Regions from separate parts of the Pseudarthrobacter sp. CC12 genome, predicted to be linked through region 1. Evidence: riboswitches for the same ligand, from Rfam matches in the RefSeq annotation. Region 1 holds a riboswitch; each other region holds the start of a gene.
What was found. A riboswitch is a leader RNA that binds a small molecule or an ion and turns the genes downstream of it on or off. The one in region 1 is predicted to bind cyclic di-AMP.

Region 2: linked by a shared signal. The riboswitch ahead of PV772_RS16465 (M23 family metallopeptidase) and the one ahead of PV772_RS21365 (LysM peptidoglycan-binding domain-containing protein) in region 1 are both predicted to bind cyclic di-AMP.
Region 3: linked by a shared signal. The riboswitch ahead of PV772_RS09605 (M23 family metallopeptidase) and the one ahead of PV772_RS21365 (LysM peptidoglycan-binding domain-containing protein) in region 1 are both predicted to bind cyclic di-AMP.

What each region holds. Positions count from the first base shown of each region.
Region 1 is NZ_JARDJH010000050.1:19,627-25,155, reverse strand. Features, by position in the region: gene PV772_RS21370 (protein adenylyltransferase SelO) at 1-724, shown strand, start outside; gene PV772_RS21365 (LysM peptidoglycan-binding domain-containing protein) at 832-1,671, opposite strand; cyclic di-AMP (ydaO/yuaA leader) riboswitch at 1,675-1,875, opposite strand; gene PV772_RS21360 (lytic transglycosylase domain-containing protein) at 2,097-3,446, shown strand; gene PV772_RS21355 (TraR/DksA C4-type zinc finger protein) at 3,468-3,827, shown strand; gene PV772_RS21350 (DNA alkylation repair protein) at 3,824-4,342, shown strand; gene PV772_RS21345 (DUF1810 domain-containing protein) at 4,363-4,809, shown strand; gene PV772_RS21340 (glucose 1-dehydrogenase) at 4,866-5,529, opposite strand, start outside.
Region 2 is NZ_JARDJH010000026.1:39,247-44,775, forward strand. Features, by position in the region: gene PV772_RS16455 (NlpC/P60 family protein) at 1-316, opposite strand, end outside; gene PV772_RS16460 (C40 family peptidase) at 480-1,154, opposite strand; cyclic di-AMP (ydaO/yuaA leader) riboswitch at 1,225-1,419, opposite strand; gene PV772_RS16465 (M23 family metallopeptidase) at 1,531-2,352, opposite strand; cyclic di-AMP (ydaO/yuaA leader) riboswitch at 2,363-2,604, opposite strand; gene PV772_RS16470 (metal-dependent transcriptional regulator) at 2,712-3,413, opposite strand; gene serC (phosphoserine transaminase) at 3,708-4,838, shown strand; gene PV772_RS16480 (DUF3027 domain-containing protein) at 4,951-5,460, opposite strand; gene PV772_RS16485 (cold shock domain-containing protein) at 5,466-5,529, opposite strand, start outside.
Region 3 is NZ_JARDJH010000010.1:25,253-30,781, forward strand. Features, by position in the region: gene PV772_RS09580 (hypothetical protein) at 1-92, shown strand, start outside; gene PV772_RS09585 (signal peptidase II) at 89-577, shown strand; gene PV772_RS09590 (cytochrome c biogenesis protein CcdA) at 578-1,327, shown strand; gene PV772_RS09595 (DUF3105 domain-containing protein) at 1,382-2,017, opposite strand; gene PV772_RS09600 (DUF305 domain-containing protein) at 2,068-2,748, opposite strand; gene PV772_RS09605 (M23 family metallopeptidase) at 2,745-3,551, opposite strand; cyclic di-AMP (ydaO/yuaA leader) riboswitch at 3,553-3,724, opposite strand; gene PV772_RS09610 (TlpA disulfide reductase family protein) at 3,885-4,505, shown strand; gene PV772_RS09615 (cytochrome c oxidase assembly protein) at 4,548-5,522, opposite strand.

The sequences.
Region 1 (5,529 bases):
GCACGGGGTCATGAACACGGACAACATGACCATCTCGGGCGAGACCATCGACTACGGGCCCTGCGCGTTCATGGACGCCTTCAACCCAGCCGCCGTCTACAGCTCCATCGACGTCGGTGGACGCTACGCCTACGCCAACCAGCCGGTCCTGGCCGAATGGAACCTGGCCCGGCTCGCCGAGGCCATGCTCCCGCTGATTGACCAGGACCAGGAGAAAGCCGTGGCCCCGGCGGTGGAGGTCCTGGGCGGTTTCCGGGGCCAGTACAGCAAGGCATGGACCCGCGGGATGGCGGCCAAGCTGGGTCTGGACGGCGTCGATGAAAGCGGCGCCGCCGGGGCCTTGGTGGATGATGTCCTCGACATCCTGAAGGACGGACCCGTGGACTACACCCTGTTCTTCCGCAACCTGGGTAAAGCCGCCCGAGGGGACCGCCGCCCCGTGCGCGGCATGGTCCTTGACCTTGCCGCCCTTGATTCCTGGGTGGTGGGGTGGCAGGATCTCCAGCCGGACGCTCAGCTGATGGACAGCGTGAATCCTGCGTACATTCCCCGGAACCACCTTGTGGAGGAGGCGCTGTCCGCAGCCACCGGAGGGGACCGGGCTCCGCTGCAGCAGCTGCTGGCAGCTGTCAGCCACCCCTTCACTGAACGGCCCGGCCTGGAACGCTATATGCAGGGACCGCCGGAGGACTTCGGCAGCTACATGACGTTCTGCGGGACCTGACCGCGGCGGCGCGGCGGGTGCGTTAACGACAGGAGGGTGGCAGCCGGTTTCCCGGCTGCCACCCTCCTTCACAGTCGGCACCGCCATGCGGGCCCGACCGGCAGGGACTAGGCTACGCGCACTGCGGAGTACCCGCCGAGCCAGCTGATGGAGTGCACCTGCGTGTCGAAGCCGTTGACGCCGCCGCTGACAACCTGGCCGTTGCCTGCGTAAACGCCCACGTGGCCGGAGGTGATGATCAGGTCACCGGGGGCGGGAGAGCCCACCACCGTGCCGTACTGGAAGAACTGGGTGGGGGCCAGGTCGCCTACGGACTTGCCGACGGAGCGCAGTGCCTTCTCAACCATCGCGGTGCAGTCCTGCTGGACACCCAGCTGGCTGTAGGCCGAGGCGAGGATCGCCGCGCCGGTGCCGGTGCCCGTAGTGGAAGCCACAGGCGTTGCCGAGGCGTAGGACATGTTCATGCCGGTGTTGGCCGGTGCGGTGGCGGCTGCCGCCTGCACGGGTGCTGCAGCCGGGGCCGGTGCCGGCGCTGCGGTGTAGCCGGCGCCGGGAATCTGGATCTGGTCGCCCGGGTAAATGACCGAGGACAGGCCCAGGCCGTTGGCGGACAGGACGTCATTGAGGTTGACGCCGTACGCCGCGGCGATGGCGCCGAGGGTGTCGCCGGAAACCACGGTGTGGACGTTCCCTGCTGCTGCGGCAGGGGCTGCAGCAGGTGCTGCGGCGGTGGCCTGCACACTGGTCTGCTCAGTAGTGTCCGGTGCGGTTACGCCAGCGTGGGCCGGAGCGCCCACGCCGAACGCAATGCCGGACGCTGCTGCCACAGCGAGCGCCGGGCGGCCCAGGGAGCGGGCCTGCGACTTGGCTGTTACGGCGAGGCCCTCGAGCACAATGGAGCGGGCCGGAGTCGCGCGGTGGCGGGCTGAAATGGAATTTTTTGACACGGTTGATCGCCTCTCCCATGCCTGCGGGGTGAGCTGTCGGGTTCGGGCTGGAGATACCCGGCCGGGAGCGGCCCCGCGATGGAGGGAGGCGCTGCCGACTTAACCCCTAGGCCACATGTGGCCGTGGAAACTTGGTTCCCCCGTCCCTGCCAACTGGAGCGGTTGGATCCCATGGTCAGCGGCAGGGCTCGGCATACTGACGGGAATGTCCCGTCTGAGAGGGACACCTGACGACCCTAACCCATGGGCACGGCGATTGTCACATTTAGGTAACATACGAGGCTGCCCTCTCGAATTGCGCAAACGTGTGGACGATAAGCCTGCTTCCCGCCTGACCTCGACTGATGGCGGTGGCTACCGTCCAAGTAACAATGTGGAGACGGCTTCCTGCGTGCCCCTCCAATCCGCCGGTAAGCTTCGGGACTATGCCCCTGTTCGTGACCACCGCCAGGTTCCCCGTACTGGGGGGCCTGGCGGCTGTTGCCCTGGCCGCCACCGTTGTCCTTCCGGCCACTGCCGACGACCCGCCCCCAACCGGCGGGTATCCTTCGTGGGCAGACGTGCAGGCGGCCCAGTCCTCGGAAGCTTCGAAGGCGGGGGAGATCACCATCATCAACGGACTGCTGTCCCGCCTCGAAGCCGAGTCTGAGGCGGCAGGGGAAGCCGCCGTGCGCTCGGCGGCAGGGTACGCTGCCGCCGACGCCGGGCTCCAGGCAGCTTCTTCCCGCCTCGAGACCCTTTCCGCCCGGTCCGCCCACGCCAACCAGGAGTTGGCACGTTACCGGAAAGACCTCGGCGCCCTGGCTGTCGAGTCCTACAAAACCGGCGGAACCAACACGGGGTTCTTCGTGGCGCTGGATGCCCTGGGAACCAACAGCGTCCAGGGGCTCAACCTGGTCAAGCTCGTTGGGGACAAGACTGCGGCCCTGGTCACCAAGGCGGCGGCCGCTGAACAGGCAGCCGCCGCCCTTGCCGACCAGGAGAAGGTTGCCAGGAGCGAGCGGGAGCGGCTTGCCGCGGAGGCGAAGGCAACGCTGGAGTCCGCCCGCGCGGCCCAGGATTCGCTGGCCCGGCAGGTGGCGGAGGAACAGCGGCATGGCGGCGAGCTGACAGCCCAGCTCGCAGCCCTGAAAGGCACGACGGCGGCCCTTGAGGGTGAGTACCGCCAGGGCCAGGCGGCGCAGGCTGCCTACGAGGCGGCCCAGGCGGCCAAGCGCGCCGCCGCGCAGGAGCAGGCCCGGCAGCAGGCGGAGGCCGAGGCCAGGGCCTCCGCCGCGGCGGCGCAGCAGCCGAAGGCACCCGCGCCCGCGGCAAACCCGGCCCCGGCAGGTCCCGTCCAGCCCGGCGGTGTCCAACCCGTTCCGGTCCCTCCTCCCGCTGTCGATCCCGGGCCGGCCGCCCCGGAGGCGCCGGCCCCGCCGGCTCAGCCCGCCGTCGTCGTTCCTTCCGTTCCCGGCGGTGCGGTGAACGATCCGGCCGGAGCGAAAAGCTATGCATCGGGGCGCCTGGCCGCCTACGGGTGGGGCCAGGACCAGTTCCTGTGCCTTGCCCAGCTGTGGACCAAGGAGTCCAGCTGGCTGACCACGGCCACCAACGCCTACTCCGGTGCCTATGGAATAGCCCAGGCGCTGCCGCCGGGCAAGTACGCCAGTGCCGGCAGCGACTGGCTCACCAGCTACCGCACGCAGGTCGACTGGGGCCTTGGCTACATCAAGGACCGGTATGGTTCCCCGTGCGCGGCATGGAACCACTCCGTCGCCCTGAACTGGTACTGATTGACGCGTTAGGCTGTCCCCATGCCTGATTTCGAACGGTTCCGCGCGCTGCTCGAAGAGGAGCGGGCCCGGCGCGTGGCACTGCTGCCGGCGCTGCGGGCGGATATCGAGGCCGCAAATTCGGCGCGCCAGGACTCCAATGTGGATGACGAGCACGATCCCGAAGGTGCCACCATTGCCTTCGAACTCTCGCAGGCTTCAGCGCTCCTGAAACAAAGCTCGGCCGGCCTTGGGCAGATCGAAGCGGCCCTTGACCGACTGGCCGCGGGAACCTACGGAACCTGCGCGGTGTGCGGGGAGCCTATTGCCGAGGGCCGCCTGGAAGCCCGGCCATGGACGCCGTTCTGCATCCTGCACGCCTCGTCCGGCCGCGGGCGATGACGGAGGCCCCGGAGGTGGTGTCGGCGGCTGCGGAGTTCGTCGACCGGACGCTGCAGAATGAGGGCTCCTGGTACCGGGCCGACGACGTCGGGAGCCGGCTGGGCGGGCAGCTGGCCTCGTATGGATCGTCGGTGGGGGCCGTCCGGGGGACGGTCCGTGACGCGCTGCGGAAATTCAAGGACCTGGACCATGACGGCACGGTCATGCTGGCCTCCGCATTGTGGGGACAGCCGCGGCCGGTGTTCGAGCGCCGCCTGGCCGCCGTGGTGCTGCTGCAGTCGCGGGTGCGGCTGCTCCGGCATTCCGACCTGACCCGGCTGGAAGGGTTCCTCCGTTCCGCCCGGGCAGGGGACCTGGCGGCGCCCCTGCTCTCCGATGTCCTGGTCCCGCTGCTTGCGGGGCTGGGCGGGCGTGAACGGCAGCGGGCCGGCGTTGTCCTGGCGCGGTGGCGGGAAGATCCGGACCCCGGGCTCCGGGCGGCAGCCGCCGCCCTTGAAAAATACTTGTCCATGTGAAACGTACCAAGGAGATCCATATGAATGAACCGTTTGACCTTGAGCGTTTTGTTGCCGCCCAAAACACCGGCGGAACCTATGAGCAGGCGCTGGGCGAGCTGCAGGTGGGCCGGAAGTCGGGGCACTGGATGTGGTTTGTATTCCCCCAGCTTGCCGGGCTGGGACAGAGCGCCACATCCCGCAGGTACGCCATTTCGTCCCTTGCTGAGGCTCGAGCGTACCTGGACCACGAGCTGCTGGGTCCACGGCTCCTGGAGTGTTCACTGGTCCTGGCAAACCACGCCGACCAGTCCGCCGAAGACATTTTCGGTGGCGTCGATGCCAAAAAGCTCCGCTCCTGCATGACGCTGTTCCTCCGGGCGGCCCCTGGAGAAACTGTGTTCAAGAGCGTCCTGGCCCAGTTCTTCAATGGCGAACCGGACCCGGCCACCGACGAACTCCTGGCCGGCCTGGACGCGGCGGACTGATCACGGAGGAGGCGGTGCGGCAGCCTGTGCGCCGCACCGCCCAGGCGGCCGGGTCGCTACGGCGTCGGGCTGCCGCCGTTGACGTTGAGCGTTTCGCCCACCACATAGCTGGATTCGGGCGAGGCAAGGAACACGTAGGCGGGGGCAAGTTCAGCAGGCTGGCCCGCCCGGCCCAGGGGAGTGGACTGGCCGAATTCCGGGAGTTCCTCCTTGGGCTGGCCGCTGCTGACCTGCAGTGGGGTCCAGATCGGGCCCGGCGCCACGGCGTTCACCCGGATGCCCTTGGGGGCCAGCTGCTGGGCCAGGCCCTTGGTGAAGTTGTTGATGCTGGCCTTCGTGGTGGCGTAGTCCACAAGGGTAGGCGAGGGGTTGTAGGCCTGGATGGACGTAGTGTTGATGATCGTTGAGCCCGCCGGCATATGCGGTACCGCGGCCTTGGTCACCCAGAACATGGCATAGACGTTGGTTTTCAGGGTGTGGTCGAATTGCTCGTCGCTGATGTCTTCCAGGTCCTCCTGCGCAACCTGCTTTCCGGCGTTGTTGACCAGGATGTCAACCCCGCCCAGCACGGCCACCGCCGTGTCCACCAGTTCCCGGCAGGCGGCCGAGTCCTTGAGGTCCCCCGGTACCTTGACGGCCTTGCGGCCGGCAGCCTCAATGATTCCGGCAATGCGCGCGGCGTCCTCCTCTTCCTGCGGCAGGTAGGAAAGGACGACGTCG
Region 2 (5,529 bases), on a different contig from region 1:
GCTCGACGACGGGAGCCGGCGTGGTGGTGACAGCAGGCTTCTCGTAGCTGATGGCAATGGTGGAAGCCGCGGAAATCGGGGCGTCGACGGCCGATTCAACTTCGAGCTGGGACGCCGGAGCGGAATCGCGCTTGACGTTGGCGTCGGCAGCGTTCGCTGCGAGCCCGCTGGTCAGGACCAGGCCGGAAGCCGCGGCGATAACAGCAGCCTGGCGGCCCATGCCACCGGCGTTGTCGCTGACAGCTTTGGCAATGATGGCGATCGAGTTGGTTTTGGTGACCTCGGCGCGGTGCCGTGCGGTAGCACGAGTCGTCATGAGTTCTCTCTTTCGTTTTTCCTTCGGACCGCGTGTAGGCAGGCAAAGGGGGCTGGACGCGCCGGCATCTTGGGGGTAAGCCGGCGCATCCCGAACGGGGATCTGGTTTCTAGCGGAAAAGCTGTGGGCAAAGAAATAGCCCTTGGAGCGCTAAGCCCAAGAACTACTTGTTGAGGTGGTAGTACGACGAGGTACCGGTGGCTGCGGGCGAGTGCAGCAGCGTGCCCTGGGAGGGGTTGAGCGCGCTGATCATCATGCCGTTGCCGACGTAGATACCCACGTGCGCGCCGCCGTTCTGGACAACGAGGTCGCCCGCCTGCGGGGTGGAGGTCGGGGTCATGATGTTCCACGCGTTGGTGCGCGGGATGCTGATCCCGGCCTGTGCGTAGACCCACTGGACGAACCCGGAGCAGTCCCAGCCGGTGACCGGGCTGGTGCCGCCCCATACATAGGAGTGGCCGATGCCGGTGTAGGCGATGGCTGCAATGCCGGAGGTTGCGGCGGAGACAGTCTCGGCAGCCTTGGCGGCGGGAGCGGCGTCCTGGCCAGCGGTGGCGGCGCGTTCGGCCGGCGCGGTGGACTGGGGACGTACCGCCTCCACCTTCGGAGCGGCGGTGGTCTTGACGACCGGGCGCTCGAAGGAAACCGTGGCCGTGGGGGCGGCCGTGACGGCCAGTGCCGTCTGTGCCGAGCCGGACTCGGTGGATGCAGAGACACCGGCGGTGGTGTCAGCTGCGTTTGCTGGCAGGCCCATGCTCAGGATCAGGCCCGATGCGGCTGCCACTACGGCAGCCTGGCGGCCTACGGTCCCGGCATTTGCACTCACGGCCTTGGACACGGCGTCCAAGGGGCTGGTGCGAACCGTTTGCGCACGGTGGCGCGCAGAATGATGCCGTGAAGACACGAAGGTAGCCTCTCCCAATGCCTGCGAGGTGAGCTGTCGGATTCGGATGGGAGTCACCCGGCCACGCAGCTTCCTGGGAAGCTGGTGACTTAACCCCAAGGCCTTCTGGAGAGAAGGCCAAAATTGGTTCCCCCGCCCCTGCCAGACGATGAAATGCGAACGGACCTTGAGCGGTGGCAGAGTTAGGCAATCCACTCAAGAGCGTCAACTTCGGAAAAGTTGACGCGAGTTAGACGGTACAGCAGTTTTGTTTCAATGTCACATTCAGGTCACGGCAGGTCGCTGCGATCTGAGAGTGGGCAATCATTCGTTACAGCCAGCCCATGGGGTCGACCACTTCGCCGTTGACCTGCACCTCGAAGTGCAGGTGGCAGCCGGTGGAGGCACCTGTGGTGCCGCTGAGCGCCACGACTTCTCCACGGGAGACCGTCTGGCCCACCTTGACGTTGAAGGACGACAGGTGGTTGTACGTGGTTTCCAGTCCGTTGCCGTGGTCGATGACCACCCGGTTTCCGCCGCCGAACTGGTGCCAGCCTGCGAAGGTAACGGTGCCGGTCGCAGCGGCAAGGACGGACGTCCCGCATTGAGCCACGAAGTCCTGGCCCCGGTGGAAGTCGCCGGAGCCGCCGGTAATCGGGCTCACCCTGTATCCGAACGGTGACGCGGTCACGAGGGAGGCTAGTGGTGCAGCCAGGGTGCCGGCCGACGCCGCCCGCGTGACGGAGCCGGCGGACTGGGCACTCAGGAGCTGCTTGAGCTTCCCGTCCGGGTCGGCCTGGGTCACGACGGCGGAGCGGCTGAAGTCGATCTGGGCACCAATATCGGCGGAAATCTGCGGCTGCGGGCTGACGGAGGAAGCTGCCAGGGGCGCGTTGCCGGACGCATCAGTGGCCATGACCGGGCTGGTGGCCGGCACTGTGACCGTCAGCACCAGTCCGGTGGCAGCCAGGGCGATTCCAGCCTTCTGGCCAATCCCGCTTGCGGCGGCGAACTCCGTTACCTGCCGCAGGGGCCCCCGACGGCGGCGCGCGTCGCGATGGAGATCGCGGGGGCGCTCCACTGCTGCGTCTTCGACAACCCGGGGTGCCGAAGGGGGGCTGGCTGCGCGGCGGCGCCCCCTGGAGGTCTGCATGGTCAAGAAGGGTTCCTCTCTGGAAAAGCCTGCGGAGTTAGCTGTCGGATTCGGGTCAGAGAGATCAAAGACCCGGCCCGCCGCGGCAAGCTTCTGCACAGGGGTATTCCCGGAAGAATCCTTCACTGGAGAGGCTTGCTGCTGACGGACTTCACCCCAAGGCAGTCCCCCGCTGCCGCTTGTGGTTCCCCCGCCTCTGCCAGTAACGACTCGTGCACCCGATCCGCTGGCAGAGCTCGGCTCCGGATCGGGTAACGCTTAAGTATCAACGATTGGTTCCACTATAGGGCCTTTAGACCTTAGGTAACAATTCCGTTATCTTTGCGTGGAAGTGCCTTGCCGGGGTAAAAGGCTGGGCCTCAGGGCTGGGACACGGCCACGAAAACGTGGGCGGCAACCTCGGGCGGCAGCTCCAGTGCGCCCTCGATGCCCGGGACCCGCACGGAGATGTAGTCACCCACGCGTTCCAGCGCCACGGCGGCACCGGGCCGGATTCCACCTTCGTCCAGTTGCGCCAGCAGTTCCGGCTCCACCTGGATCGGTTCAGCGAGCCGGCTGATGGTGACAACAGAGGCCGATGCGTAGCCCTTCATGGCTTCGACCAGGCTGATGGCTCCGTCGGCGCCGCCGGTGGCAGGCTGTCCACCCAGGGCGGCGAGCCCGGGGATGGGGTTGCCATAGGGCGATTCGGTAGGGTGGTCCAGCATCTCGTAAATGCGCCGCTCAACCCGCTCGCTCATGACATGTTCCCAGCGGCAGGCTTCGTCATGCACGTAGGCCCAGTCCAGGCCGATCACGTCGGCCAGCAGGCGTTCGGCCAGCCGGTGCTTGCGCATGACCTCGGTTGCCCGCTTGCGGCCGGTGTCAGTGAGTTCCAGATGCCGGTCACCGGAGACCACCACGAGCCCGTCGCGCTCCATCCTTCCGATGGTCTGGGACACGGTAGGGCCGGAGTGGCGCAGGCGCTCGGCAATACGGGCCCGGAGGGCAACGATGTTTTCTTCCTCAAGCTCCAGGATGGTCCTGAGGTACATCTCCGTAGTGTCGATCAGATCCGTCATCCAGCTCAGCTCCTCGAGCGCAGTACCTTGCGTTGTCCCACCGTATCGCCTCTTCCCGCGAGGTAGTCCGGGGGCCAGCTTAGCCTATTTTGAGTTTGTCCGAATAGCCGAGCGTCGGGCGGCGTCGCCCGGACGGCGCGTCTCATTGTCTGGACTTTGGGCCCGCCGGCTCCCGCCGCCCCTGCCATTCAGGCAGAATGGTGAAGGCCCGCTGCGCAGCCATCGCCTGCTGCCGGCCGAGCCATGACCCGCCCGTCCGGACCAAACTTTCGTCCCCGCCGAATTGGAGCACCTGTGAGCGACACCAGCATCACGATCCCCGCCGACCTCCTGCCGAAGGATGGGCGGTTCGGCGCCGGCCCGTCAAAGGTCCGCCAGGAACAGATCGATGCGCTGGCAGCAGCGTCCAAGACCATCCTCGGCACTTCGCACCGGCAGGCGCCGGTCAAGAACCTGGTGGGATCCGTCCGCGAAGGGCTGAGCCAGTTCTTCCGCGCCCCGGAGGGCTATGAAGTGGTCCTCGGCGTGGGCGGCTCCACGGCATTCTGGGACGTCGCGAGCTTCGGCCTCGTGGAGAAGAAGGCCCAGCACCTGTCCTTCGGCGAGTTCGGGTCCAAGTTTGCGGCCGCCACCAACAAGGCGCCCTTCCTGGAGGCTTCCTCGATCATCAAGTCCGAGCCAGGCACGCGGCCGGCGGCCCAGGCCGAGGCAGGCGTTGATGTCTATGCCTGGCCCCAGAATGAGACCTCCACCGGTGTTGCTGCCCCTGTCACGCGCGTTTCCGGAGCCGACGAGGGATCGCTGGTCCTGGTGGACGCCACCTCCGCGGCCGGCGGCCTGGAAGTGGACGTTGCCCAAAGCGACGTCTACTACTTCGCCCCGCAGAAGAACTTCGCTTCCGACGGCGGCCTCTGGCTGGGCCTGTTCTCCCCGGCCGCCCTCGAGCGCGCCGCGCGGATCAAGGCAGGCAACCGCTGGATCCCGGACTTCCTGGACCTCCAGACCGCCATCGACAACTCCCGCCTGAACCAGACGTACAACACGCCGTCGCTGTCCACGCTGGTCACGCTGGACGCCCAGGTCCAGTGGCTGAACTCCAACGGCGGCCTGGATTTCGCCGCCGCACGCACCGCAGACTCCGCCGGACGCATCTACAGCTGGGCCGAGGCCTCCGAGTTTGCCACCCCGTTTGTGGCCAAGGCGGAGGAACGCTCCAATGTCATCGCCACCATCGACTTCGACGAATCGGTTGATGCAGCGGCCGTGGCCAAGGTCCTGCGCGCCAACGGCATCGTTGACACCGAGCCCTACCGGAAGCTGGGGCGCAACCAGCTGCGGATCGCCACCTTCGTGGCCATCGAGCCCAGCGATGTCTCAGCCCTGCTGTCCAGCATCGACTACGTGGTGGGCGAGCTGCGGAAGTAGGCGCGGAGAACAGTCGGGACAACGTACGACGGCGCCGCCCGGGTTCATCCCGGACGGCGCCGTTTTCGTTGTCCCCTTCCGGGGTGGCCGGGCTCCCAGTGGCGAGGTGCGGTCAGGCTTCCGCTTGCGTGCCGGCGTCGTCAGTTGGATCGTCAGCCGCTGTTGCGTGGCCTTCAGTTTCCGCGGCGGCCGTTTCCTGGCTGTCCGCTTCGGACTCCTGCTGCTGGTCCTCGGGGCGGACACGTTCGGCCCAGGGCACCCACTCCGGGGCCAGGATCGAATCTTCCGACGGCAGGAGGCCCAGCTCATTGACCGTGACCACTTTTGAGCGGGAGTTGCGCGTCAGCACCGCGTACCACTGCCACCCCGCGTATCCGGGCAGCCGGGACTCAAACAGGTGGGTGACCAGCCGGTCGCCCTCGCTCTTGGCCGCCAGGTGCGGCCCGATGGTGGCCGCAGGCGTGATGCCCTCCACGGCGGTCCGGGCAGTGTCCACGGCGGCGGCCAGGAAAGCGTCCGGCTTGCCCGTGCGCCACACGGGCACGCCTGCCTTGCGCTTGGGCGGCGTCCTGGCAGCCTGCTCCTGCACCGGCGTGCCCGGCTGTTCGGAATCGGGAGTCATCGGCGCTAAACGTCGAGCTCGTCGGCGACCTTGCGGAGGGCGGCAGCAATGGCCTTGCCCTTGTTGCCG
Region 3 (5,529 bases), on a different contig from region 1:
GGCTCTATCCTGCCGATACCGGTCTTTCCGGGCTGCCCTCCGCTGAATCCCTGCGGGCCGCGGTGCGCGGCACTGCCGCCTCGAGCACGTGAGTGTACTGGACTCTGAGCACTCCACTGCCGCCAGATCTGTCCTGGTCCTTTCTGCCGCGGCCCTGGCGGTGACCGATCTCTCGGTCAAGGCCGCCCTGGTGCAGACCCTCGGCCACGACAGCCACGACACGGATTTCGGATTGTTTACTGTGCGGGTGGCCTACGACACCGGCGCCGGTTTCGGTCCCCTGTCCTGGCTTCCCCCGGGGGCACTGGTGCTGGGTGCTGTGGCGCTTGTTGCTGTGCTGGCCGCGCTCCTGGTCCGGGCCGCCCCGCGGTTGAGGAAACCTGCGCTGTTAGGGGCGGCGCTCCTGCTCGGTGGTGCCCTGGGGAATCTTGTGGACCTGCTGGATGGGGACGGGGTTGTGGATTACCTGCATACCGGGTGGTTGCCGAGTTCGAATCTTGCCGGGGTTTTCGTGGTGACCGGGGCAGGGCTGCTGGTTCTGGGAACGGTACGCGGCGCGGTAAGGGAAGGGCAGTAAGTGGACATCGGAGAATTTTTTGCTTCAAGCGTGACGTCCGGTGCGCTGGTGCTGGCACTGCCGCTCGCAGCGGTCGCGGGCCTGGTTTCGTTCCTCTCGCCGTGTATTCTTCCGCTGGTCCCGGGGTATCTGGGGTTCGTCTCCGGGCTGACCGATCCCGGCCAGCCCGGGAACCGGCGCCGTGTCCTGACCGGGGTGGCCTTGTTCATTCTCGGCTTCGGGGCGGTATTTACCCTCTACGGTGCAGCCTTCGGTGCCATCGGCTCATGGCTGGTGCGGTGGCAGGATCCACTGATGCGGGTCCTGGGCGTCGTCGTCATCCTGATGGGGCTGGTCCTGCTGGGCGGTTTCTCCTGGCTGCAGCAGACCAGGAAATTCCGTGCTCCGGGCAGGAAAGGCCTGGCCGGAGCCCCGGTGCTGGGCGTGGTGTTTGGGCTCGGCTGGACCCCGTGCATGGGTCCGACCCTCAGTGCAGTGCTCAGCCTGAGCGTCACGGCCGCCAGCGCCTGGCGCGGTGCGCTGCTGGCGTTCGTCTATTGTCTGGGCCTGGGGATCCCTTTTGTGCTGGTCGCTTTCGGCCTGAACTGGGTTTCCCGGGTCCTGGCGGTTGTCAGGGCCCATATCCGTGCGGTCAACATCGCCGGGGCGGCGATGTTGATCATCCTTGGTGTTCTGATGGTCTCCGGGCTGTGGGTGAAGTGGATTTATCAGCTGCAGAACCTGGCAGGGACCTTCCTCATGCCCGTCTAAGTATTTGGCCAGTGACCTGTCAGCCGACATTGAGGACAGCCCTGCGGCTGCTTGTCAGCCCTGGATACCGCCGGTGCAGACGGCTCCCGGCTCAGGCGTCTGCGGGCCCTGGCGGTACTTCTTAATGAACGGAGCAAGGCGTTCATCGCTGCTGGTCTGCAAGGCCAGCTGCTTGCCCCATGCCGTGGCCACGATGGGAGCCTCCTGGTCGGGGACGGGACTGAGCAGGAGATACGGCTGCCCGTCGGCGGCAGCGGTCAGTTCGGCAATCTGGTCCGCAGCCAGGTCGGGACGGTAGGTGAGCCACACGGCGCCGTGCTCCAGGGAATGCACCGCCTGGGTCTGCTGCACGGGGGCGGTGTAGATCCCGCAGTTGGTCCAGACCGGGGCGTGGTCCCCTCCGGTGGCAGGGGCCCTGGGGTAGCTGACCGGTTCCCTCGTATGGTTCCTGGACTGGTCCGGGAAGTCCTGCTCACCCTCTATCGGCCGGGAAGCCGCCGCGCTGGCTTCCTCGCGCTGGCGTACTTCGCCGACGACGACAAACGACACCGAACCAATGATCGCGGCGACGACGACCGCCGCCGCACCGTAGAGCAGCCAGGCTTTACGGCGCGCCGTGGCCCGCTGTTTTGCCTGCAGGGCCTTCAGGATCGCCTGTCGTTCCTCGCGGGAGGGCCGGGGCTGGGGCATCAGGTGGGCTCGCTTTCGTCGCTGGTGCGGCCGGAATGGGCTGCGGATGGTCAAAGTCGGGCGCGCAGATCCTGCAAAGCCAGTATTTCAGCGCTTTGCGCTTCCATCAGGCCGGCGGCGAAGTCGCGGACGCGGGCGGTCTCGGCGAGATTCACGGCAGCAGTGGCCATCGCCACCCCGCCCTGGTGGTGGCGGATCATCAGATCAGTGAAAAGCCGGTCCGCCTCTGTCCCGGAAGCGGCCCGGAGGGCCTGCATCTGTTCCGGGGTTGCCATGCCCTCCATCTCTGTCTGCGGTGCCGCGGCAGCAGAGGCGTCATGGGATGCCCCGTGCTGCCCCGTCCCGGCCTGCATCCAGGCCATGGGCGCCGCGGTGCCTGCCTGGGACAGGCCCCATCCCTGCAGCCAGGCGAACATCTGACCCTTCTGGTGCTGCTGGGTGGTCGCGATGTCATAGGCGACCGCGCGGATTTCTTCGTTGGTGGACGTATCCCTGATGATCAGGGCCATCTCCACGGCCTGGGCGTGGTGGACCTGCATGTCACGGGCAAATCCGGCATCCGGTCCATCATCTGAGATCTGCTGCGGCGCGCCGGACAGCCGGCCGATGGCGAAGAAAGCCAGCGCGGTGAGGATGAGAACGGTGACGAAGACGGCCCACAGCAGGCCGCGGCGCTGAACCGGCCGTGGTGCGCGGCCTGCCGCGCCCGCGCCAAGGTTCGTCCCGGTCACAGCCAGCCCTGCGGATCAACGGTCTGGCCGTTGAAGAGCACCTCAAAATGCAGGTGGCAGCCGGTGGAGTTGCCCGTCGTTCCGGCAGCGGCCAGCCGCTGCCCGGCGGCGACGGGTGCGCCGACGCTCGTCTCGATCGAGGCCAGGTGGTTGTAGGTGCTTTTCAGGCCGTTGCCGTGGTCGACCACGATCCGGTTTCCCCCGCCGTACACGGACCATCCTGCCTCGACCACCGTTCCGGCTCCAGCCGCGAACACCGCTGTCTGGCAGGACGCCACCAGGTCAAGGCCGGTGTGAAGCTCCCCGGATCCCCCGGTTATCGGACTGGTGCGGAAACCGAACGGCGACGCTACGGACATGCTCGCCAACGGTGCGGCGAGCCCCGACAAAGCCGCAGGGCCGGCGGGAACAGCTGCCGCGGGGACCAGCTGCGCCGAAGCCCCGGCAGACCCGGCCGCCGGGGACTCGGGTACGGCCGGGGCCGGGACAGTGGCCACCGGGGACCGGTCGAAGGAGATGCTGGCGCCCGGCGAAGCCTGCGCCGGAACCTCGATTGCGGCCACCTGTTCCACGCCTGCCGCAGCGGGCCGGTCAGCGCCCGTGCCGGCATTGGCCGCAGTGATCGCTGCGCCGACCAGCATTGCTGCGGTGATGGTGGCCGCTGCCGGAAGGTTGCGTCGAAGGACGGCGAAGTCCCGGCTGGTAGGCCTACGCCGGCTGTGCCGGGGAGCGGCAGAATCGACGCGCCAGGCATCGGCTCGCACCGGGCTACGGTGCCGGCCGCGGGCAGGGGAAGACGGCATGGGGTCCTTTCAGCGCCTGCGAAGTTAGCTGTCGGGTTCGGGCCAAGGATCAAGCCCGGCCGGGGACTCGAACCGCTCGATGCAGTCTTCAGCTCCGGCTTCACCCCAAGGCAGCGCAGCTGCCGGAAGATGGGTTCTCCGCCCCCGCCTGTGAAGCTCGTCGTGTTCGAGGCCCGGGCGGGGTTGGGCGTGCGGCCTCGAAGGCACTGATACACAAATGCCTGTATCAACATTACAGGCAGGTCCTGGAATCGTTATAACCCTGTGATTTACCTGATAGTCGCCTGCAGCCGCCCGCCGCTCCCTTTTCTACGCGGGATAGAATCAACGACTGTGGATCTGTTCAAGCGTGCAGGAGATGACAAGTGCCCGCCCCGGCGGGCTGTTCTGGGGCTCGGTGCTGCGGCGCTGGCCCTGTCCGGTTGCGGGGCGCAGGAGGATTCGCTCGCCGCGCAGTCCCGCGCAGGGGATGACAAGAACTACATCGCAGGTGATGGTTCAGTCAACGAGTACCGTCCCGACGCGCGCGGTTCGAAAGTTTCCCTGACCGGGACGCTGTTCAGCGGGGAAACCATCTCCTCGGACGACTGGGCGGGCAACGTGGTGGTCCTGAATTTCTGGTACGCGGGCTGTGCTCCCTGCCGGAAGGAAGCGCCGGACCTGGTCGCGCTGAACAATGAATTCCGGGACCAGGGAGTGCTGTTCTATGGTGTGAACGTCCGGGACGATGCGCCGACTGCGGCTGCCTTTGAACGCACGTTCGGGGTGGGTTATCCAAGTTTTGATGACAGCAACGGCGGGATCCTGCTGGCCATGACGACGTATGTGCCGCCGCGCGCCGTTCCCACGACCCTTGTCCTGGACCGGGAGGGCCGGGTCAGCGCGAGGATCCTCGGGATCTCCGAGAAAGGGACCCTGAAGGCGCTCATCGTATCGGCGCTTGCCGGACAGTAAGGGAAGTGTTCGGAAGGTAACGACGCGGCAGGCCGGGCCGGTTCAGCGGTGCCGTTCGGGCCGGTTGGCCAGCTGCTGCAGGTACTGGTTGTAGGCATCCATGTCCGCATCGCCGCCGGCGCTGGCTACTGCCCGTTCTGACCGGGCCCACCCGCTGGCTTCGTCCCGCTGCCACCGGACCAGGATGAACATCAGCAGCAGTACCCCCGGCAGCTCCCCGTAGGACCATGCCAGCCCGCCGGCAACTCCCTGGTCCTGCATTGGATTGATATTCCAGCTTTCGGGCGGGACGGCAAAGAATTCGACCATCGGATCGGTAGCCATCATGATGACCACCCCAAAAAAGGCATGCAGTGGCATTTCCGCGAAAATATCGATCAACCGCCCAAAATGGGTCTGCCGGGTGGGCAATGGGTCGGCCGAGATCAGCGGCACGGTGAAGAGGATCCCGGCGAGCAGGAACAGCAACTCCAGCCCGACGTGCCCGTACCAGCTGGGCAGCAGCAGATCGGCGAGCCCAGAGAAGTACACGCCGTAAAAGCTCAGCAGGAACAGGGGGACCATGAACCCCGGGTGGATGGCCAGGCGTCCCCATCTGGAGCGCAGGCCCCAGATCGCGGCCTGAAGCACCGGCCGGCCCAGCCGGTTGTGTGGTGTCGTGCGCAGCAGCAGGGTGCCGGGTGAGCCGACAACCAGCAGCGGCGGAACGGCCATCATCAGCGTCAGTTGCTGGAACATGAAAATGGAGAACATCCGCAGCCCGTAGCCTTCGATCCCGGCGCCCATGACCACGACGATGGCGGCGCAGCCGGTCAGGAACGAGATGGTGCGTATCGGCGACCAGGCCCGGCCCCGGCGCCAGAGAGTGATGGCCCCGCCCAGGTAGAGGACGGCAGCGGCCAGCGCCAGTGCCGGGATGAGCGGAACGGGCTGCAGGTTCGGGGCCAGATACTCGCCCAATGACGGGGGTAGGGTCGGCAGCCAGACCGGGCCGTCGATACGGTAATCACCGTTCATGCCCGAA